2 regions of the Shewanella sp. SM32 genome follow, and region 2 is predicted to be linked to the other one. Evidence: predicted binding sites of a transcription regulator. Region 2 holds the regulator's gene; the other holds the start of a gene.
What was found. The regulator sigma-54, encoded in region 2, starts transcription at its own class of promoters, with help from an activator protein. The targets are predictions, from matches to a motif close to GTTGGCACGNNNNTNGNNT.
Positions count from the first base shown of each region.

Region 1: a site for sigma-54 is predicted at 1,329-1,347, ahead of fliD (flagellar filament capping protein FliD). Genes of this name have one in related genera too.

Region 1 is NZ_JAKKRO010000013.1:78-4,292, forward strand. Features, by position in the region: partial or broken gene L5M10_RS07240 (flagellin) at 1-566, shown strand, start outside; gene L5M10_RS07245 (flagellar protein FlaG) at 859-1,257, shown strand; gene fliD (flagellar filament capping protein FliD) at 1,406-2,761, shown strand; gene L5M10_RS07255 (flagella biosynthesis chaperone for FliD, FliT) at 2,872-3,225, shown strand; gene fliS (flagellar export chaperone FliS) at 3,234-3,644, shown strand; gene L5M10_RS07265 (sigma-54 dependent transcriptional regulator) at 3,932-4,215, shown strand, end outside.
Region 2 is NZ_JAKKRO010000024.1:49,686-53,900, forward strand. Features, by position in the region: gene lptA (lipopolysaccharide transport periplasmic protein LptA) at 1-312, shown strand, start outside; gene lptB (LPS export ABC transporter ATP-binding protein) at 309-1,040, shown strand; gene L5M10_RS11765 (RNA polymerase factor sigma-54) at 1,148-2,626, shown strand; gene hpf (ribosome hibernation promoting factor) at 2,655-2,942, shown strand; gene ptsN (PTS IIA-like nitrogen regulatory protein PtsN) at 2,945-3,388, shown strand; gene rapZ (RNase adapter RapZ) at 3,385-4,215, shown strand, end outside.

The DNA of each region.
Region 1 (4,215 bases), on a different contig from region 2:
ATTCTGCTTCCTATGATTCAAGCACTAATAAACTGAGTATTTCAGCGGATGGAGTTGCAGGGATTAAGGCTGTAGGCCCTGCAGGTGGCACCTTAACAATGGCAACGGTTACCAATGGAGTTGCAGGTGCATCAGATACTGTTGATGCAGGCGGTGTGGTTGTAAACTCTGAATTGAAATTCTCTTCAAGTGCTGCGTTTACTGTGACAGGTACCTCTGCGGCAATTACTGGTGCGGGAACAACATCAACCCTTGCGTCCGTAAAAGAGGTTGATATTGGCACTGCTTCAGGTGCGCAGGATGCTTTAGCTGTTATTGATGCTGCAATTGCAGGTATTGACTCTCAACGTGCTGATTTAGGTGCAGTACAAAACCGTATGAACTTCACCATCAATAACTTGGGTAACGTACAAACTAACGTAGCAGATGCCCGTAGTCGTATTCAGGACGTTGACTTTGCTAAAGAAACTGCAGATATGACGAAGAAACAGATTCTGTCTCAGACATCTTCTGCGATGTTGGCACAAGCCAACCAATTACCACAAGTTGCCCTGTCATTGCTGTAATTATGATTGGCGGTTATCTCATACTGAGATGATTGACAGCTAAGTGTTTGGCACTGAGAGGGGAGGTTCGTTTAGACCCTTCCCTTTGTGCATTAAATGGTCAGTTTAGTGTTGTTAATAAAGTGATTATTAGTCAATAACGTTTAGCAGCACCATCCATATAGAGTAGTAAGCGGATTAGTAAATGTTTGAAGATAAAGCTTAAGCGTGTAGCTTTGCGCTTCATCTGTGAGGTTAGTACTTTCTAGCAGTACCAGAGTACATCAGTCAGTGTGACTAAGAGGGTGCCATGATGGATATTAATTCAGTTAGTACATCTAATGTATTGGGGTTGAAGACTGAGCTTAAATTAGCTCCTTCACAATCTCTTCAGCAAGAGTCAAGTGGTTCAATAAAGCCTTTGTTTGGCGAATCAAACAGCGTGAACATGCTAGAAGATGGCGAGTCTACAAAAGATACTAAAACGAATGTTGAGCAGTTAGATAAGGTTGCGAGTGACCTGACGGATATGGTAACTATGATGCGTAAGGGATTAGCATTTAAAGTTGATGCGAGTTCTGATAGGCCCGTTGTCAGTGTTATGGATATAGACTCTGGCGAAGTGCTGCGACAAATTCCCAGTGAAGAGGCGCTTGCTTTGGCTGAAAAACTGTCTGAAGTGACAGGTGCATTAATAAAAACAGAGGTTTAAGTCGTAGTTTTTTAATATGCATTCATGAGAGGTTCAGTCTAGAGTGGTAAGCCATTCATATTAACTGAAGTCTTGGCGTGAATTTTGCTGTATTAATACTATTAACTATACGTATTGGTAAGTTTTTAGACGCAGATCAGAGGTGGATATGGGATTAACATCATTAGGTGTAGGTACTGGCATGGACATCGGCGGCATTGTAACCGCTCTAGTTAATGCAGAAAAAGCGCCTAAAGAAGCTAAATTCAATGCCGAAGAAGGTAAGATAAATACTCAGATCTCTGCTCTGGGGGCATTGAAAAGTGCAATGTCTGATTTCTTAGAGAAAATAAAACCTCTATCTGATGCTAAAACCTTTACAGGTTTTAAGAGTACGCTTTCCAATAAAGACTTTATGACCGCAACAGTTGACCCGACTGCAGTGGCTGGCAATTATAAAGTCATTGTTGAACAGTTGGCTGAAAGTCATAAATTAGGTTCTACAGCAGTTACAGATGTTACGGCTCCAATAGGAAGTGGCTCATTAAGTCTGACAGTGGGAAGTGAGAGCTTTAATGTTGCGGTTGGTGCAGATGACTCTCTGCAAGACATTATGAAAAACATCAATGCTTCTAAAGATAATGTTGGAGTGACTGCGACTATTATTAAGGGCGACAATGGTGCTCAGTTAGTGCTTACATCCAACAAGACTGGCGAGGATAATGTAGTGCAAGCATCTGCCACGGATGACGCTGGAACTGCATTATCTGATACATTTACTATGACAGAATTACAACCTGCAAAAGATGCAATTTTGTATGTTGATGGCTTAAAAGTGACCTCTGATTCAAACGAAGTAAAGAATGCGATTACTGGCATCAACTTAACATTGACGGATGCTAACAAAGATAAAACAACGACACTCAAAATTGAACCTAATCGTGACTCTTCGAAAACAGCCATCAAAGATTTTGTTAATTCATACAATGAGTTAATGAAAACGATGTCTAGCATGTCAGGTTATGATCCAAAAACTAAGAAAGCAGGTGTATTGCAGGGTGATTCTGTTATTCGTGGTGTTCAAAATCAGATGAGAAGCGTGTTGTCATCAACGAGTGGTGGTGATAGCTCTATGATGTTAGCGAATCTGGGTATAAAAACCACTCAGACGGGTAGTCTTGAAATTGATGATAAAAAGCTTGATGAAGTGCTAAGTAAAGATATTAATGCCGTATCCGACTTTTTTTCAGCGGAAAAAACTGGGTTTGGTACACGAATGAAAGATGTTACTGACTCCTATGTAAAAACTGGGGGGATTTTAGATAGTCGAGATGAAAGTTTAGATACTCAACTTTCTCGTATTACCGATAGCCGTGAGACTCTTACCTTAAAAATGAAGGCCTATGAAGCTAGGTTATTAAAGCAGTACAATGCTATGGATTTGATTGTTGGCCAGATGAACGCTCAAGGTAGTATGCTAACTCAGCGACTCGACTCTCTTCCAGGGCTTGTGAGCAAACGATAATATTTTATCAGCCAAATTGTCCCTACCGTAAGATAGATTTACACGATGTTTGCCAGTTTTTGGATTTTATGAGTTTTTTATCTAAAGTGGCAGAGTAAGAGATTCTATATATGCATCATAGCCAAATTAATACACAGAATGTTGTTAGCACATTAGATTCTCTTAATGAGCAAATGAATGAAATCATTAGACAAGTGACTACATTATCAATAGATAATGAAAATATTGATTTTTTGGTATTAAAATTGCAAGAAATTGTTGGCCAGCGTCAATTATTACTTGAGGCTTTGGTTGCAGATGAGCAATTTGTTGACAGAGATTATTTGCAGTTACAGTTTTCATTAACTCAAGCATGTACAGAGAAAGCCAATGTTTTCTTACTGGACAGGCAAGCTCTATTGCATGCTGGTAGTAATAGTCAACGTCATATCAATGTATACAAGTCGATAGATGCAAATAGGTAGGTACTAATATGAGAGGTTCATTACAGTCATATCGTAAGGTTTCTTTAGAAAGTGAAATAGCAGTGGCATCCCCTCACCGCATTATTCAAATGATGTTTGCTGGTTTGCTTGAGCGTTTGGCTCAGAGTCGATATGCAATAGAGCAGCGTGATTTTGCAAAAAAAGGGCTTCTTATTGGTAAATCGCTAGGGATTATCGCGGGGCTGAATAGCTGCCTAAATATGGAAGCTGAAGGCAGTGTTGCTTACAATCTCAGTAATTTATATGATTTTATGTTGCGCCGTATTTCAGAGGCGAATTTGAATAATGATGTTCAAGCGATTGATGATGTAAGTGACTTAGTTCGTACTCTAAAAGAGAGTTGGGATGCAATTCCTGCAGATAAACATAATATTTCTGCGCATTCTGAAGCGGGTTAATATCTTATTTCGTTATTAAAAATAGACGCACTGGTTGCGTCTTTTTTTTGGCTTAAAGTCAAAGTATTGACGTTTTAGACTAGAATCATGATGTAAATGAACTAAAATCAATTCAGTTTGGCATAAACCTCATCTGAGGCTTGCTTCTCGTCTGCTGATAATACAATATTCATCACAAGTAGTGATGGTGGCACAGATTGTTACATTGAATTTGTTAAGCTTTTACAGCAACTAATCATAAATAATTAATGCGAATTAATACATATTAGAGCTTTACGGCCTACTGAATGATGCAAACAGATCAACGAATTTTACTTATCGGCCCTCCATCAGAGCGATTAAATCGCCTGTGTTGCATTTTGGATTTTTTAGGTGAGCAATTTGTACAAATTGACACCGAAAAATTAAGTGCTAGCCTCCAAGATACCCGTTTTCGAGCTTTAGTTATCCTAACTGATGTTATGGATGCTGATGGGCTTAAAAACATCGCAGGTCAACATCCATGGCAACCTATGCTGTTGCTTGGCAATGTTGACGATCTGCAAGTGTCTAATATTCTTGGACATATAGA
Region 2 (4,215 bases):
ACAGGCAACCCTGCTACGTATAGCCAGATATTAGACGATGGCCGTCCTGCATCGGCGAGCGCGAAAGAAATTCGTTACGATATGGCAAGCCGCACCTTAACTCTGAAAGGTATGGCGTCATTAGATCAAGCGGGTAGCCAAGTTACAGGCAATTTAATCCGCTATAACATGATTCAACAGAAATTGATGGCCGAGAGTACTGGCAGTGGTGACGATCGCGTGATCACTATTATTCAGCCAGAAAACTATCAAGATGATGCTAAATCAGATGCTCCAGCGGATAAACCTGTAAAAAAGCAGGACTCTAAATGACCCAAATCACCTTAAGAGCACAAAATCTGGCAAAAAGTTACAAGAGTCGCCAAGTGGTTAAAGACGTCAGTCTGACGGTAAAAACCGGTCAAGTCGTTGGCCTACTCGGTCCAAACGGTGCCGGTAAAACCACGACCTTTTACATGGTTGTCGGGCTAGTGAAGAGCGATAAGGGGCATATCTTTATCGACGATGATGATTTAACCGCAGATCCTATGCATCTGCGTGCCCGCAAAGGCATAGGTTACTTACCGCAGGAAGCCAGTATCTTTCGTAAGCTAACTGTTCATGACAACATCATGGCCGTACTGCAAACTCGTAAAGAACTTAAAAACGAAGAACGAGAAGAAGAACTAGAACATCTGCTCGAAGAGTTTCATATCACCCACATCCGTGACAGCCAAGGCATGTCATTGTCGGGTGGCGAACGTCGTCGCGTCGAAATTGCGCGGGCTTTAGCCGCTAATCCTAAGTTCATTTTGCTCGATGAACCGTTTGCCGGCGTCGATCCTATTTCGGTTATCGACATCAAGAAGATTATCGAACAACTCAAAAGTCGCGGCCTTGGCGTACTGATCACAGACCATAATGTCCGCGAGACATTAGATGTATGTGAACATGCTTATATTGTGAGTCACGGAAACCTGATTGCCGAAGGAACTCCAGCAGAGATCTTAGACAATCAGCAAGTTAGGGCTGTGTACTTAGGTGAACAATTCAGGCTATAGTTAATCGAGCGAAGCCAATGGAGGCAATTTATACCGCCATTGGGCTTCACTCAAAATGATAATAAGCGACCTCATCCAACAATAATAACGTAGGGATCAGCGGTAACATGAAAGCGTCACTCCAGCTCAAACTGGGTCAACAGTTAACCATGACGCCACAACTACAACAGGCTATACGTCTGTTGCAACTGTCGTCATTAGAACTGCAGCAAGAGATCCAGCAAGCATTAGATTCTAATCCCCTTCTCGAGCTGGAAGAGGATCAATTCGACGCCACTAAAACCCCTGTAAACCAAACGCTATCCGATACGGATTTCAGTGAATCTAGCACTCTGCCACCAGAAAAAGACAGCTCCACCATAGATACGGCAGAGTCGCTAACCAAAGAATCCATGCCCGATGAGCTCCCCATGGACACCACATGGGATGAAGTGTTTACCGCCTCCCCAAACTCAGGCCCCGGCGGCAGTCGTGAAGACGATATGCCCTTCCAAGGCGAGACCAGTGAAGGTTTGTACGAACACTTAGAATGGCAAAAAAACCTCACGCCGTTTTCTGAAACCGATTTAGCCATTGCCACCGCCATTATTGATGCCATCGACGATCAGGGCTATCTCACCCAAAGCACTGAAGAAATTCTCGAAGCCATGGGCAATCCTGAAGTTGAGCTTGACGAAGTCGAAGCCGTACTCAAGCGTATTCAGCATTTTGATCCCATAGGCGTTGCCGCCCGCGATTTAAGTGAATGCCTGCTGATCCAACTGTCGCATTTCGCCGCTGATACTCCCAACCTAGAAAACGCCCGTATGCTGATCAAAGATCATTTAGATCTGATCGCCGCCCGTGATTTTAGGTTATTGATGCGTAAGACTAAATTAAAAGAAGATGAATTAAGGGATGGTATAGCACTTATCCAAACCCTCAATCCTCGCCCAGGTTTGTTGATCACGCCCAATAATGACGAATACGTTATCCCAGATGTGTCTGTGTCGAAGAAAAATGGCCGCTGGGTCGTTGAGCTTAATCCTGACTGCATGCCAAAAATCAATGTAAATCAACATTATGCTTCTATGGCACGCAGTACCAAAAACCAAGCCGATAGCCAATTTATTCGCGGCCATCTGCAAGAGGCTAAATGGTTTATTAAGAGCTTAGAAAGCCGTAACGATACTTTGCTTAAAGTTGCTAATTGCATAGTGCAATATCAGCAAGGTTTCTTTGAGTATGGTGAAGAAGCCATGAAGCCTATGGTGCTTAACGATATTGCCGAAGCGGTAGAAATGCATGAGTCCACCATCTCACGGGTCACAACTCAAAAATACATGCATACCCCTAAGGGACTTTTTGAACTAAAATACTTCTTCTCTAGCCACGTCGGTACTGACGATGGTGGTGAGTGCTCATCCACAGCAATCAGAGCCTTTATAAAGAAACTGGTGGCAGCGGAAAACCAGAAAAAACCATTAAGCGATAGTAAGATGGCACAACTTCTGGCAGAACAAGGGATCAACGTAGCCCGCAGAACCATTGCGAAGTACCGAGAGGCTATGCTTATTCCACCTTCTAATCAGCGTAAAAGTTTATAACCTACAGTGGATATCGGAGGACGTTTCTATGCAAATAAACCTAAGTGGACACCATGTCGAAATTACCGAATCGTTACGTGCATATGTAGAAGAAAAGTTTTCAAAACTTGAACGCCATTTCGAACAGATCAATAATGTGCACGTTGTGCTCAATGTTGAGAAAATGCAACAGATTGCCGAAGCGAGAATAAACCTCATAGGTGGTGAAGTTTTTGCTACTTCAGAGCATGCTGACATGTATGCCGCTATAGACGCCCTGATTGACAAGCTTGACCGTCAGGTTATTAAACACAAAGAGAAGTTAACAAAACACTAATAATGGAACTTTGTACCATACTGCGGCCGGAGTGCACTACCTGCGCCACTCCGGGCAGCAAGAAAAAGGTACTGGAACTCATCAGCGACTTAGTCGCTGCCCAGTACCCGACCCTCTCATCTCAAGAGATATTCGAAAGCCTAGTGGCGCGCGAAAAGATGGGGAGCACAGGTATAGGTAACGGCATCGCCATTCCACATGGTCGACTAGCCGATATAGATCAGCCCATTGCCATACTAATTAAGTGTGAAGAGCCGATAGCATTTGATGCTATCGATAAGCAACCTGTTGATATTTTATTTGCACTACTGGTGCCTGCAGACCAATGTCAGCAGCACTTAAGTACCTTGTCTTGCATGGCCGAAAAGCTGAGCGACAAGCAAATATTAAAGCAATTACGCAAGACGCATGATGAAACGGAACTCTATCAGGTAATCACTGGATGAAACTGGTCATAGTGTCGGGCCGCTCAGGCTCAGGCAAATCTGTCGCCCTTAGGGTACTCGAAGATCTCGGCTATTATTGTGTCGATAACCTTCCCTTGCCATTGATTGGCAGTTTGCTTGAGCAACTCAAAGGCAGAAACGATCTCGTCGCCATCAGTGTCGACGTGCGTAACATGCCTGAGCAGGATAAGGTCTTAGTAAAACAACTCGCTAGCCTACCTCCAGATACTGAGTTAACGAGCTTCTTCCTTAACTCCAGCGATAAAATTCTGCTCAAGCGTTACAGCGAAACCCGCCGTTTGCATCCTTTGTCGAAGAGCCGAGTCTCTTTGCAAGAAGCGATAAAGCTGGAGGGGAAACTGCTCGAGCCTATGTCAAAACTGGTCGATCACTACATAGATACGTCGAATTTGAATATCTATGATTTAAGCGACCAAGTCAGACAAATTCTCCTTGGTAGTGTCGATAAAGAACTCGTGATCAACTTCGAGTCCTTTGGCTTTAAGCACGGAATGCCCACCGAAGCCGACTTTATGTTCGATGTGCGCTTCCTGCCCAATCCCCACTGGGAGTTGGCGCTGCGGCCATTGACTGGCTTAGATGAACCCGTAGCTGAGTTCTTAAATCGTCAACCACTGGTTAATAAGTTCATCTGGCAAATCGAAAATTTACTGGAGACTTGGCTGCCGCACCTCGAGCGTAACAATCGCAGTTATTTAACGGTAGCCATTGGCTGCACAGGTGGACAGCACAGATCGGTTTACGTCGCAGAGCAATTGGCCAAACGCTTTAGTAACGGTAAACATAAAGTTTATACCCGTCATCGA